One region of the Paenibacillus sp. FSL H3-0329 genome, then DNA from elsewhere that is predicted to be linked to it. Evidence: predicted binding sites of a transcription regulator. Region 1 holds the regulator's gene; each other region holds the start of a gene.
The links. Region 1 encodes Rex, which represses fermentation and respiration genes when NADH is low (regulators of the CRP and FNR family bind a similar motif). Its sites were predicted from a motif close to TTGTGAAATATTTCACAA; they were not measured.
Positions count from the first base shown of each region.

Region 1 (3,650 bases):
CCCTTTCTAGTAATATATCTTTTTTGATTATATAACACACCCGCGTGTTTATCCAAAATTTCATAATTTTCTAGCTTTCCCAGCCTTTAAAATGTACAAAAGGCCGCAACTTTTGCTAAAAGCAAAAAGTCGCAGCCTATTATTTATTCGTTATTATCCAGACTTAACGCTTCAATAAACCTTCGAAGGCTTCTTGCGCTTTACGCCGGATAGCTTCCTCATCCAGGGTTAAGCATTGCCCATGCTTGATGACCTGTTTACCATTCACCCACACATGCTCAACATCCTTAGCGCTAGCAGAGTAAACTGCATGAGACAACAGATCTGTGTGTGGCAGCAAATGCGGCTGATCTATATCAATTGCAATGAAATCAGCTTTCATCCCAACAGCAAGTCTACCTACATTATTTAAAAAGATGGACTGGGCGCCATATTCTGTAGCCATACGTAGAGCTTCTGGAGCTGGAACAGCCGTTGGATCACCGCTGACACCCTTATGAATGAGAGCTGCAAGCCGCATCTCTTCAAACATATCCAAGTTATTGTTGCTGGCCGCGCCATCCGTGCCAAGAGACACCTTCACACCAGCTTTTAGAAGATCAGTAACCCGAGCCACTCCGCTAGCCAGCTTCAAATTACTGCCCGGATTATGAGAGACACCCACATTATGGCGAGCCAAGATCTCAATCTCTTCATCATTTAAATGAACACCATGTGCAACTATCGAGGGACGTGTGAACATTCCAAGCTTCTCTAAGTGAGCTACAGGACGCAACCCGTAATCCGCCACATTTTGTTCCACTTCACGTTTCGTTTCGGACATATGCGTATGCATCGGTAAATCCAGATCATGCGCTGCCTGCACGAACTTAACCAGGAAGTCCGGAGGGCAAGTATAAGGGGCGTGCGGCGAGATCATAGTAGTAATTCTACCGTCCGCCTTTCCATGCCAGTTACGGGCAAAAGAAATCGCTTCCGCAAGCTTGTGATTCTGTACATCCTCTGGACATAACCCGATCACACCACGCATCAATACGGAACGGATACCTGATAACTCAGCTACCTCAGCTACTCGGTCCATATGATCATACATATCGAGGAAGGTCGTAGTTCCACCCTTCAGCATTTCCAATACAGATAAGGAGGTTCCCCAGTATACATCATCACCGGTGAACTTTTCCTCCATCGGCCACATTTTCTCCTGAAGCCACACTTGTAGCGCTAAATCATCTCCATATCCACGCAGCAAAGACATCGCCGCATGACCATGTGTGTTTACAAGTCCAGGCATGAACAGCAGACGACTGCCATCAACCACTTGCACTCCAGCTTCCATCTGAGGCTCTTCTTTTCCTATGTAAGTGATTAAATCATCTTCAATAGTCATATATCCACTCAGAACCGGCTCATCCGTTCCCGGAGTCAGAAAATACCCGCCCTTAATTATCGTTTTATTGCTGTTCATGTTCGCTTTCTTCCTTTCCATCCCGCAAGTAATAAGCAAGACTTTGCAGATCAGTTGTAAAATCAGCTGCATGCACCCGGATATTCGGTGGTGTCTTCAGAATCACAGGGGCAAAGTTCAAAATCGCTTCAATCCCAGAAGAAATGAGAATATCTGCTACATTTTGAGCTTCTGAATCAGGTACGGTAATAATGGCAATGCGAATACCTTGCTCACGAATCGTGCTGCCTAGTTCATCCATTGGTTGCACAGTAAGGGAGTTGATCTTACGTCCAACCTTAGGAGCGTACGAATCAAATATAGCCGTGATTTTCATAGTATCTTTGAGATATGCATTGTAATTAGACAAGGCATGTCCGAGATTACCTGCCCCTACTAAAGCTACATTAAGCTGTTGATCCAGCTTCAGAATATGACGGATTTTCTCAATAAGATACGTTACATCATAGCCGATACCTTTTCTGCCGAAGTCACCAAAATACGCTAAATCCTTACGAATCTGTGCGGGATTAAGATCAAGCTTTTGTCCAAGTTCCTGAGAGGAAACTGTTAATATTTCGCGATTCTGGAGATCATTCAAAAAACGCAAATACACAGGTAGTCTGCGAACAACGGCTTCTGATATTTTATCCGATTTCATATTTTTCCTCCTAAAAATAGTAATGTTCTTGTGAAAATCCATATTCAAACGTATACCTCTCCTTATTAAGGGCGGTACTGTAACTTACCGCCCTTAAGGATAAGGAGGAGCTAAACTGAAGACGAGCATTTTAAGAAGCGCCGCCATCCTCTAGCCATTCCGCTATGCGGGGGACCATTTGATCAGTCAGCATATGCTCCATTTTGGGACCAGGCAATGAATAAAGGAAATACTTCCCGTAATGAGATTCAATAACCCTTGTATCATAAACAATAACTATTCCGCGATCCTGCGCCGTGCGAACCAGTCTTCCGAATCCCTGCTTAAAACGAATAACCGCTTGAGGAACAGATAATTTCATGAACGGATTCTTCTTCTGGGCCTGCAATAACTCCGACTTCGCTTCCGCCAACGGGTGATTCGGTGGTTGAAACGGAAGTCTCACGATGGCCAGGCAAGTCAGTGCTTCACCTGGAATATCTACACCTTCCCAGAAGCTGCTCGTCCCCAGCAGAACGGATGCTGCACTGTCCTGAAAGCGGCGGATCAGCTTGCTCCGGCTGCCACCTTCCACGCCTTGACCAAGCACCGTAATCTCTTGTGAGGCCAAAGCCTCTTTAAGCGGATCATATACCTGACGCAGCATTTTATAAGAAGTAAACAGAACCAGCATCCGCCCACGTGTTGTTTTGGCAGCTTCTGCTAACGACTGTACGAGTGTATCGACAAATCGAGCATCGCCCACACTGCCCTTCACACTAGGAAAATCACGCGGTATAACTAGCAGCGCCTGCTCGCGATACTTAAAGGGAGATGGAAGGAGTGAGGTCATTAGACGTCCCTCTTCCGCAGCTTCGTTAAGTCCGAGATTATCAATCATAAACTGAAAAGATTTATCTACAGACAGCGTCGCCGAGGTAAGCACGATGCTTTTTTTCTTATCGAAGAACAACTCTTTAAGCTGGCTGCTAACATCCACAGGGACGGCATACATCTGCAGTGATTTGCTGCGGTAATTTCCATTTGCCTCCAGCCAATATACTACATTATCGTCATTCAGCCCCATAAAGAATCTTACTTGCTCACGTATGGAAGCCAAATCCTTAAATAAACCGCTAATATCAGTAACAAGACTGTCTGCTGAGGATTGGCTTTCCTGGTCACGCATCTCATTAAGCATTTTATCACCCTTACGGATGATGTCGCTTAACGTCAGATTCATAGTGTTCTCAAGCGCAACTAATTCATCCCAATCCTTCGGCTTACGGGCGGGAAGCAAACGCATAACCAGTTGTCCCGCTTCCCCTGCTGCCGCATCACTGCGTTCCGGCAAAAGGCTGAACAGCTTGTCGCTGAGTGCATCCCAGGTTTCTTTGACAGTAAGCAGATCCGGGTAGATCCGATCGATGACTCCGCTCCATTCTGAAGCCTCTTCACTGCCTGACGACTGTAAGATCTGGCGCAGAGCAGGAAGCTGTCCGTTTCGGCTATCTTTATACAGTCGCGATAACGTGTGTGCCACAGTGAAATGCTTCATATGCATGC
Region 1 covers NZ_CP150150.1:4,561,925-4,565,574, forward strand. Annotated here, with positions in the region: gene NSQ66_RS20155 (amidohydrolase) at 164-1,465, opposite strand; gene NSQ66_RS20160 (redox-sensing transcriptional repressor Rex) at 1,452-2,105, opposite strand; gene dinG (ATP-dependent DNA helicase DinG) at 2,236-3,650, opposite strand, start outside.

Region 2 (3,650 bases), 290 kb from region 1:
TGGTTAAGCTCGGATATGTTGAGAGAGTTGAACATTACCTGCGTCAACGCCAAACTCCTGTAGCGATCGAAGTGTTCTCGGAAGTTGAACCAGATCCATCGACAACTACAGTTGAAAAAGGTACAGCAATGATGAACAGATTCCAACCGGACTGCATCATCGCACTTGGTGGTGGTTCCCCAATGGATGCTGCAAAAGGAATGTGGTTATTCTATGAACATCCAGACGCAGACTTTAACGGTCTGAAACAAAAATTCATGGATATCCGTAAACGGGTTTACAAATTCCCTAAACTTGGAAACAAAGCTAAGTTTGTAGCGATTCCTACTACTTCGGGTACGGGTTCGGAAGTAACATCTTTCGCAGTTATTACCGATAAAACAACTGAACAACACACTAAATATCCTTTGGCTGACTACGAGCTAACTCCAGACGTAGCTATCATTGATCCAGAGTTCGTATATAGCTTGCCAAAAACTGCTGTTGCTGATACAGGTATGGACGTATTGACACATGCCATCGAAGCTTATGTATCTGTTATGGCGAGTGACTACACTGATGGTCTGGCAATTAAAGCAATCCAATTGGTATTCCAATACCTTGAAAAATCGGCGCTTGAAGGCGACAGAGTTGCCCGTGAGAAAATGCATAACGCATCAACACTTGCTGGTATGGCCTTTGCTAATGCTTTCCTGGGTATTAACCACAGTTTGGCGCATAAATGGGGCGGTCAATATCACACTGCTCACGGTCGTACTAATGCGATCCTTATGCCACACGTTATTCGTTACAATGCTAAGAAACCTACGAAGTTCGCTTCGTTCCCTAAATATTCACACTTCGTAGCTGACGAGCGTTATGCAGAAATCGCCCGTATTCTGGGATTGCCAGCTCGCACAACTGAAGAAGGTGTAACTAGCCTGATCAATGCTATTCGCGATATGAACAAAAAACTGGGTATCGAAGAATCCTTCCAACAACTGGGCTTTGATCCTAAGGATTTTGAATCCCGTGTAGATTACTTGGCTGACCGTGCATTTGAAGATCAATGTACAACTGCCAATCCTAAGCTGCCACTGGTATCTGAACTTGCAGATGTGTACCGTAATGCTTTCTACGGAAGATTTGATAATTAATATTTGGTTAAGTAGATAATAGGATGGTTGTGGACTAGATATAAGTGACAAATATCACCGGAAAGGTGATATTTGTCACAGTCTATTTATAGAAAATAAACTAAAATGTTTATATAAACAACGGTCCCATACATGGAACAATGATTGTGAATTTTCGAACAACCATATCTTTCTTGGGATCACGAGACACGGGATCAACCTTCAAGCCCGCGATCTCTACAAATATTATAAATATAGATGGAGGGATTTAGCATGTCGGTGATTGAAAAAGATGTACAAGAAGTGAAATCCGGTTGGAGAAGTTTTACAAAAGGTAAATGGTCCAGAAAAGTTGACGTTAACAACTTTATCGCAAGTAACATTAAGCCTTATGAAGGAAACGAAGAATTCCTCGTAGGACCTACTAGTAACACAACTGAACTATGGAAGATTATTTCCCAATTGAGCAAGGAAGAAAGAGAAAGAGGCGGCGTATGGGATGTTTCCCTAGATACTGTCTCCACAATCACTTCACATGCTCCAGGCTACATTGACAAAGACAAGGAACAAATTGTAGGCGTACAGACTGACGCTCCTTTCAAACGTTCCATCCAGCCATTTGGCGGGATCAAGATGATGGTTGATGCTACGAAGGCTTACGGCTTCGAGCTTCCACAAAACATCGTTGACATGTTTACGAACATTCGCAAAACGCATAACCAAGGCGTATTTGATGCATATACACCAGACATGAGAGCTGTGCGTAAATCCGGCGTAATTACAGGTCTTCCTGATGCTTACGGCCGCGGACGCATCATCGGCGACTACCGCCGCATTGCTCTGTACGGTATTGATTTCCTCATTAAAGACAAAAAACAACAACAAACTGAGCTTGAAGTTGATTCCATGACTGAAGATATTATTCGTTTGCGTGAAGAGCTGTCCGAGCAAATTCGTGCACTTGGCGAATTGAAAGAAATGGCAGCCGCTCATGGTATGGATATTTCCAGACCAGCGACCAACTTCAAAGAAGCTACTCAATGGGTATACTTCGGGTATCTGGCAGCAGTTAAAGAGCAAAATGGTGCAGCGATGTCCCTAGGCCGTGTGTCCTCTTTCTTGGACATCTATGCAGAACGCGATATTGCTGAAGGTACTTTGACTGAAGAACAAGTACAAGAAATCGTCGATCATTTCGTAATGAAACTGCGTATCGTGAAATTCTTGCGTACACCTGACTATAATGATCTGTTCTCCGGTGACCCAACATGGGTAACTGAATCCATCGGTGGTATGGCTGAAGACGGAACAACTCGTGTTACCAAGAACAGCTTCCGTTTCTTGAACACCCTGTACAACTTGGGTCCAGCTCCGGAACCAAACTTAACTGTACTGTGGTCCGAAAAATTGCCTGAAGCCTTCAAAAAATATTGTGCTAAGGTTTCCATTGAAACTAGTGCAATTCAGTATGAAAATGACGATGTAATGCGTCCATACTGGGGTGAAGATTATGCGATTGCTTGCTGCGTATCTCCAATGCGTATCGGTAAACAAATGCAGTTCTTCGGCGCTCGTGCCAACCTGGCAAAAGCATTGCTGTATGCTATCAATGGTGGTATAGACGAAAAATCCGGAGCACAAGTTGGACCGGAATTCCCAGCGATCACTTCTGAATATCTGGATTATGACGAAGTAATGAAACGTTTCAAACCGATGATGGAGTGGTTGGCTAAAACTTATGTTAACACTTTGAACATCATTCACTATATGCATGACAAATATTCTTACGAACGTATCGAAATGGCGCTGCATGACCGTGACATTCTGCGTACGATGGCTTGTGGTATTGCTGGGCTGTCCGTTGCAGCTGACTCACTAAGCGCAATTAAATACGCCAAAGTAAAACCTATTCGTAACGAACAAGGTATTGCGATCGACTTCGAAACCGAAGGCGAATTCCCTTGCTACGGTAACAATGACGATGCTGTAGACAGCATCGCAGTAGAATTGGTTGAAACCTTCATGACTATGATCCGTAAAAACAAAACATATCGTGATTCTGTGCCAACTCAATCGGTACTGACCATTACTTCGAATGTAGTGTACGGTAAGAAGACAGGGACTACACCTGACGGACGTAAGAAAGGTGAACCTTTCGCACCGGGTGCTAACCCAATGCACGGACGTGACAAGAAAGGCGCCTTGGCTTCCCTGAACTCTGTAGCTAAACTGCCTTACTCCGATGCACAAGATGGTATCTCTAACACGTTCTCCATCGTACCTAAGGCACTTGGTAAAGACGAGGATTCCCGTAAGTCTAACCTGGTACACATGATGGATGGATACTTCCATAACAACGCTCAGCATTTGAATGTTAACGTATTTAACCGTGAACAGCTGATGGACGCTATGGAGCACCCAGAGAACTATCCACAATTGACTATTCGTGTATCCGGCTATGCAGTTAACTTCATCAAGCTGACTCGCGAACAACAAATGGATGTAATCAACCGTACATTCCACGGTTCGATGTAA
Region 2 covers NZ_CP150150.1:4,851,708-4,855,357, reverse strand. Annotated here, with positions in the region: gene adhE (bifunctional acetaldehyde-CoA/alcohol dehydrogenase) at 1-1,136, shown strand, start outside; gene pflB (formate C-acetyltransferase) at 1,389-3,650, shown strand.
Region 2: a site for Rex is predicted at 1,281-1,298, ahead of pflB (formate C-acetyltransferase). Genes of this name have one in related genera too.

Region 3 (3,650 bases), 2.3 Mb from region 1:
TATGACTGGGAACAAGAAGTGATACAGACTGATGCGGCGATTAATGAAGGAAATAGTGGCGGCGCGTTAGTGGATCTCGATGGCAAGGTCATTGGAATTAACACGATGAAGATTTCAGATACGGGTGTAGAGGGTCTGGGTTTTGCAATTCCTGCGAATCATGTGATAGATATCGCTAATGAGCTGGCTGAAAAAGGGCATATTGCCCGTTCGTACTTGGGTGTATATTCAGTTGATTTGAACAATCCGTACGTTCCACTAGCAGAAGATCAACGCAATGAATTGAACCTGCCGAACAGTGTTAAGGATGGAGTAGTTGTTCTAGAAGCCGTTGGCCCTGCGAAGGAAGCTGGACTGCAATTCAATGATGTCATTACCAAATTTAATGATCAATCCATCATATCTACCCTTTCTCTTCGCAAGTACTTATATAATCATACGAAGATCGGTGATGATCTGAAAATTACTTACTATCGAAACGGCGAGGCCAAACAGGCAACAGTTAAACTTCTTGAAAAACCACAGGAATAATATGCTGGAAGTCGGTATATAATGATATAGCAGTTACGACAAGTAGAGCGGACTACCCCTTCGATTCCAAGGGGGTACCTTCTTGAAAAAGCGGATAAAAGTAACGTTTTTGGGAAAGCTATTTTTCTAAAACCATGATAATTATGCCAGAAAAAGGATCTATTTAGGGAATAAACACTAAGTGGCAGCCCTTACATTGGAAGGTAATACTTATTAGGGCAAAACCGGATATATTCGGATGCTTGCTTGCCTTTGCTAATCAGGTGTGGTAATATGATATCAATCATACATTTAGTCCCTAATTCTCGCATTGAAAAGGGCTGTCATATTTGGTAATACAACCTTTTTCAATGTGTGAATTTTTTCTTTGTTTGAAGATAAAAAGAACATATTAATTTAAATTTGTGGAGGTAACACACATGCAAACAGGTACAGTTAAATGGTTCAACGCAGAAAAAGGATTCGGATTTATCGAAGTTGAAGGCGGAAGCGACGTATTCGTTCACTTCAGCGCAATCACTGGCGACGGCTTCAAAACTTTGGACGAAGGCCAACGCGTTGAATTCAACGTTGTTCAAGGCAACCGTGGACCACAAGCCGAAAACGTTGTAAAACTGTAATAATAGAAGAAACCGTCCCAGCTTGTGAAAGTTGGGACGGTCTTTTTATATCTAGTTACTCACTATTGACTTACAGGATGGGAGGAACGGCAATGAACTACCGGAAGAAACCTTTGGAAGAAATACCGGAAGAAAATACCGCAATTTGGGCATGTACCAATGAGGGATGCAACGGATGGATGAGGGATAATTTCGCATTTGAACATGCGCCTTCTTGCCGTCTATGTGACTCTCCAATGGTTCGCAGCACGAAGATGCTACCTCAATTGCTTAATTCAAATGGCGATCTCAAATCGCTGAAGAAGGGTATTTCCATCTAACCAATACCTAAATGAGTCAAGCATTTAATAGAACGACGAACCACTCAAGACGGGTAAACCGTCTTATTTTTTTTGCTTTCTTTATGCTAAAATGTGATCTTTGTCACAAATCATTTGAATTTCACCGTTAAATGACTATCTTTATGTGACATTTATCACAAAAAGAAGCTTAAATTTTTGACAGAATATAATTAACGAAAAGGGGAGAAGGAAGGGACAAATATGGATACAGTAATGCTGTCGCGTATACAATTTGCGTCGACGACAATATTCCACTATTTCTTTGTACCGGTATCAATCGGACTAGCGCTCTTGATTGCAATCATGGAGACAATGTACGTTAGAAAAGGTAATGAAGAGTACAAAAAAATGGCGCAGTTCTGGGGAAAGCTATTCCTCATCAATTTTGCAGTAGGGGTAGTTACAGGGATATTGCAGGAATTTCAGTTCGGGATGAACTGGTCCGATTATTCACGTTTTGTGGGTGATGTATTCGGGGCTCCACTTGCAGTTGAGGCATTGGCAGCCTTTTTCCTGGAGTCTACTTTTATTGGGATATGGATATTCGGCTGGGATAAGGTATCCAAGCGAGTACATTTACTGTCCATCTGGCTGGTAGCATTCGGTACGATGTTATCTGCATTCTGGATTCTAGCGGCTAACTCTTTTATGCAGCATCCTGTGGGTTTTGAGATAAATAATGGACGTGCAGAAATGAATGATTTCTTCGCGCTTATTACGAACGGACAATTGCTGGTTGAATTCCCACATACAGTACTGGCTGCTTATGCAACAGGTGCTTTTCTTGTAACAGGTATTAGTGCTTATAAAATATTGAAGAAACAAGAGGTTTCTTTCTTTAAGAAGTCTTTTCAGATTGCAGCTATCGTAGGGATTATTTCTTCTATTGGTGTAGCTGTTGCTGGTCACGCCCAAGCGCAATATTTGGTTGAAACTCAACCAATGAAAATGGCAGCTTCCGAAGGACTGTGGGGTAAGAGTGGTGACCCGGCACCTTGGACCGTATGGGCAAACATTGATCCAGAGAATCAAATCAGTACTGGAGAATTTCAAATTCCTTATATGCTGAGTTTCCTTTCATACAGTAAATTTTCCGGTGAAGTTAAAGGTATGCTTGAGCTGCAAGCGGAGTATGAGCAAACCTATGGCCCCGGTGACTATATTCCACCTGTACGTACGACATTCTGGAGTTTCCGGATCATGGTTCTAGCAGGAACGTTAATGATTGTATTGGGAATGTACGCTATGTACTTAATGTGGCGCAAAAAAATGGACCGTCCGAACACTTGGTTTATGCGGTTCATGTTATGGGGCTTGCTGCTTCCTCCGATTGCGAATACAGCCGGTTGGGTCATGACCGAATTCGGGCGTCAGCCATGGACGGTATTCGGACTGATGACAACGGAAGACAGTGTGTCGCCTAATATTACAAGTGGTCAAGTTCTGTTCTCCGTGATTTCTTTTACAACGATTTATTTAATTCTAGGATTAGTGTTGGTCGGATTGTTTATTAAAGTGATTAAAAAAGGTCCTTATGCGATGGATAACGATCACGGCGATTCGAATGATCCATATAACGAGGAGGGTTCCCATGATATCTCTTAATGAATTGTGGTTTGTGCTGATTGCAGTTCTGTTTATAGGGTTCTTCTTCCTGGAGGGTTTCGATTTCGGCGTAGGGATGGAAACACAAATTCTCGCTAAAAATGATACAGAGCGCCGTGTTCTGATTAACTCGATCGGACCTTTCTGGGATGGGAATGAGGTATGGCTTATCACCGCTGCGGGTGCAATGTTTGCGGCTTTCCCGGAGTGGTATGCAACGCTGTTTAGTGGATTCTATATTCCTTTTGTATTTGCCTTATTAGCTCTGATAGCGCGTGGTGTCGCTTTTGAATTCAGAGGTAAACGTGATTCATTAGCTTGGAAAAGAACTTGGGATGCCTGTATCTTTATCGGCAGCTTCCTTCCACCATTCCTCTTGGCTGTAGTGTTTGCAAGCTTTATCAAAGGGTTGCCTATTGATGGGGATATGCAAATGTATGCAGGGTTCACAGATATCGTGAATGTGTACACTGTAGTAGCAGGGCTTACTGTTGTCCTTCTGTGCCTAGTGCATGGTCTCATGTTCACAACGCTGCGTACAGTGGGTGATCTA
Region 3 covers NZ_CP150150.1:6,829,906-6,833,555, reverse strand. Annotated here, with positions in the region: gene NSQ66_RS30145 (trypsin-like peptidase domain-containing protein) at 1-531, shown strand, start outside; gene NSQ66_RS30140 (cold-shock protein) at 951-1,151, shown strand; gene NSQ66_RS30135 (cold-shock protein) at 1,244-1,471, shown strand; gene NSQ66_RS30130 (cytochrome ubiquinol oxidase subunit I) at 1,694-3,097, shown strand; gene cydB (cytochrome d ubiquinol oxidase subunit II) at 3,084-3,650, shown strand, end outside.
Region 3: a site for Rex is predicted at 1,615-1,632, ahead of NSQ66_RS30130 (cytochrome ubiquinol oxidase subunit I). Genes of this name have one in related genera too.

Region 4 (3,650 bases), 290 kb from region 1:
CCGATTTTTGCTACGCTGGCGATCTTTATCTTTTCTACCGCATGGAATGACTGGTTCTGGCCATCTCTGGTTATGCACAGTGAAGAGAAATATACGCTCGCGACAGCAATCTATAAATACGTTATTAATGTAAAGGCACTTAATACGAATATTAAATTCGCCATCCTATTTATCGTATCGTTGCCGCCGATCCTTGTCTTCCTGATCTTCCAAAAGTTCATTATGCGTGGCGTCGCATTATCAGCAGTTAAGGGATAAGCGCGGATCGACGGATTTAGTCACGGATCGTAAACATGCACATGAAAGGAATATAAATGCACCTCGTTTGTAAACGATTTCTCTTTTATGATCGATATGTAAGATAACTATGAATTGAAAAGGGGAGTTTCAATGCGTAAGTACTCTAGCGTGCTACTAAGCCTCCTTGTGGCCGGATCGTTGTTAACCGCTTGCGGCGGTAATAACAATAACGGAAACACGACAGGAAACAAGGAAGGGGAAGCGACTACTGCGCCAACGAATGCTGCAACAGATAATGCTGGCAGTGCTACAGCAGCGCCAACTGATGATATCACACAAAGAAAAGTGACCATCAAAATTCACTATCCAACCCCTGACCTAACCGAAGTTAGAGCACAGGAAGATGACAAGATCAAACGTTTCCAAGAGGAATATCCGAATGTTGAAATCGTCAAAGACGATTGGCAGTACAATGTAAGTGAAATCGGCATCAAAATGGCAGCGAATGAAGCTCCAACCTTCTTTAACACCTACGCTACAGAAGCAAAATTCCTAGTTGAAAAAGGCTGGGTAGCTGACATTACGGATCTGTGGAATAAATACGAATTTAAGGATCAAATTAACCCGGTTCTCCAAAATCAATTTATCATTGACGGTAAAGTCTTCGGCGTAACTCAAAAGGGTTATGTAACAACCACAATGATCAACAAAAAAATGCTGGACGAAAAAGGTGTTGCTGTTCCACCTATGGATTGGACTTGGGATGATATGCTGAATACCGCCAAAGGCGTAGCTGATACCAAAAAAGGGATTTCCGGTATTGCTCCAATGGGTAAAGGGAATGAAGCAGGCTGGAACTGGACCAACTTCCTGTTCGAAGCTGGCGGTGAAATTCAGAAGATTGAAGGCGGTAAGGTTGTAGCTACTTTTAATTCTGAGGCTGGGATTAAAGCGCTGGATTTCTACAAGAAACTTAGATGGGAAGCAAACGCGATTCCTCAGGACTGGGCACTGGGCTGGGGTGATGCTGTAGGCGCATTCCAACAAAGTCGTACAGCAATGGTAATGGCTGGATCTGACGGTGTTATTGAGCAAGCGTTGAATCAGGGCGGTCTGAAACCAGAAGATGTACTTACGTATCCAATGCCTGCAATGGAAAAAGGCGGAAAACACACCGGGGTACTTGGTGGTGACTACCTTGTAATCAATCCAAATGCAACACCAGACGAGCAAGAAATGGCATTCCGTTATATTACATTTGATTACTTCTCCGATAAAGGTCTAGAAGCACTGGATGCGGTTCTGCAACAACGTACAACGGATGGTAAATACTTTATTCCGCCGCTCTTAGATTACTATTCTGCAGATTCTGACTTCGGCAAGAAAACGAAAGCTGTGTATGATAAATATACAAATGTATATCAATACAGCCCTGATATTTTAGGTTTGCTGGACGGTAAACCGGAAGCGCAATACAATACACAGGACTACTACGCAACCATGTCCAATGTAATTCAAGAGCTGTTCTCCAAAAAAGGAACAGATTCCAAGACACAGCTTGAAGCTGCTGCCAAAACAGTGCAAGAGAAATTCTTCGACACAATTAAAGTAGAATAGCTAGGAAGAACAGAACCGGCTCCTTAGGAGTCGGTTTTTTTATGTTTATATTATTGATATTTTTATAAATCAACACGACGGGGGGCATCCCACTATTTTTTAGAGGGTCATGAGAAAAATAGAGTGTCAACAAAATTAGGTTTGCTTTTTTAAAATATTTTTGCGAGCGGAAAGGTAGAAAATGGGTATCAGTTCTTGTCTTTTTAAACATAAACTTTAAATTTAAGAAATAATAAATCATAAATAATGGTAAAAAAGCTATAATATGATCGAATGAAAGCGCTTTGAAAACAAATCAAAAAAACTTTATACTTTGTGAAAGATTTCACTATACAAGGTGGAAATGATGTGATAAGATAAATGTGTAGAGAAAAACAACCTAAAAATTGACAGGAGGACGAGGGAGATGGCAGTTAAGAACGAAGTCGCCGCCCAAGTTAAACAAACTACCGCTGAAGAGTATATTCAGACTTTAGTGGATAAAGCGAAAAAAGCACATGAGGCATTCATGGCGCTGGATCAAGAGCAAGTTGACACAATCGTTCATGCAATGGCGTTGGCTGGACTCGACAAACATATGTACCTCGCTAAATTGGCTGTAGAAGAAACTGGCCGCGGGGTTTACGAAGACAAAATTACTAAAAACATCTTCTCGACAGAATATATCTGGCACGGAATTAAATACGATAAAACAGTAGGCGTTATTGAAGACAATGCTTATGAAAGCTTCCAAAAAATTGCTGAGCCCGTCGGAATTGTAATGGGTATCACACCGGTAACCAACCCTACATCCACCACGATGTTTAAAGCGTTGATTTCGATTAAGACACGGAACCCTATTATATTCGGTTTCCACCCATCTGCGCAAGAGTGTAGTGCAGCAGCTGCTAGAATTCTTCATGATGCGGCTGTAAAAGCTGGCGCACCTGAGAATTGTATCCAATGGATTGAAATGCCAACGATGGACAAAACAAACGCTTTGATGAACAACCCTGACGTTGCACTTATTCTCGCAACAGGCGGTTCTGCAATGGTAAAAGCAGCTTATAGCTGTGGTAAACCAGCTCTTGGCGTAGGTCCTGGTAACGTACCTGCATTCATCGAAAAGAGCGCGGATATCGATCAAGCCGTAACGGACATCATTCTTTCCAAAACATTTGATAATGGTATGATCTGTGCTTCCGAGCAAGCTGTTATTATCGAAGAACCAATCTTTGATCAAGTGAAAAAGAAAATGATCGCTAATGGCTGCTACTTTGTTAACAAAGAAGAAGCTGCCAAACTTACTAGCGGCGCTATGAACGTTGATAAATGTGCGGTTAACCCAGCAATCGTTGGACAATCCGCAGTGAAAATTGCTGAAATGTGCGGCATTCAAGTTCCTGCCGGCACTAAGATTCTGGTAGCAGAACTTGAAGGTGTAGGCACTAAATATCCATTGTCCGCTGAAAAATTGAGTCCTGTGCTTGCTTGCTACAAAGTTAAAAACGCAGATCAAGGTATCGAACGCGCAGCACAAGTTGTTGAATTTGGTGGTATGGGCCATAGTTCGGCTATCCACTCCAACAACGAAGAAGTAATCATGAAGTTCTCCAACCGTCTGCAAACAGGACGTATTCTCGTTAACTCGCCTTCCACTCATGGTGCGATCGGCGATATCTATAACACTAACATCCCTTCGTTGACGCTGGGCTGCGGATCTTATGGTCGTAACTCCGTGTCGCAAAACGTTACAGCAATTAATTTGATCAACGTGAAAAGGGTGAATCGTCGTACCGTGAATATGCAATGGT
Region 4 covers NZ_CP150150.1:4,855,457-4,859,106, reverse strand. Annotated here, with positions in the region: gene NSQ66_RS21570 (carbohydrate ABC transporter permease) at 1-258, shown strand, start outside; gene NSQ66_RS21565 (extracellular solute-binding protein) at 391-1,857, shown strand; gene adhE (bifunctional acetaldehyde-CoA/alcohol dehydrogenase) at 2,264-3,650, shown strand, end outside.
Region 4: a site for Rex is predicted at 2,171-2,188, ahead of adhE (bifunctional acetaldehyde-CoA/alcohol dehydrogenase). Genes of this name have one in related genera too.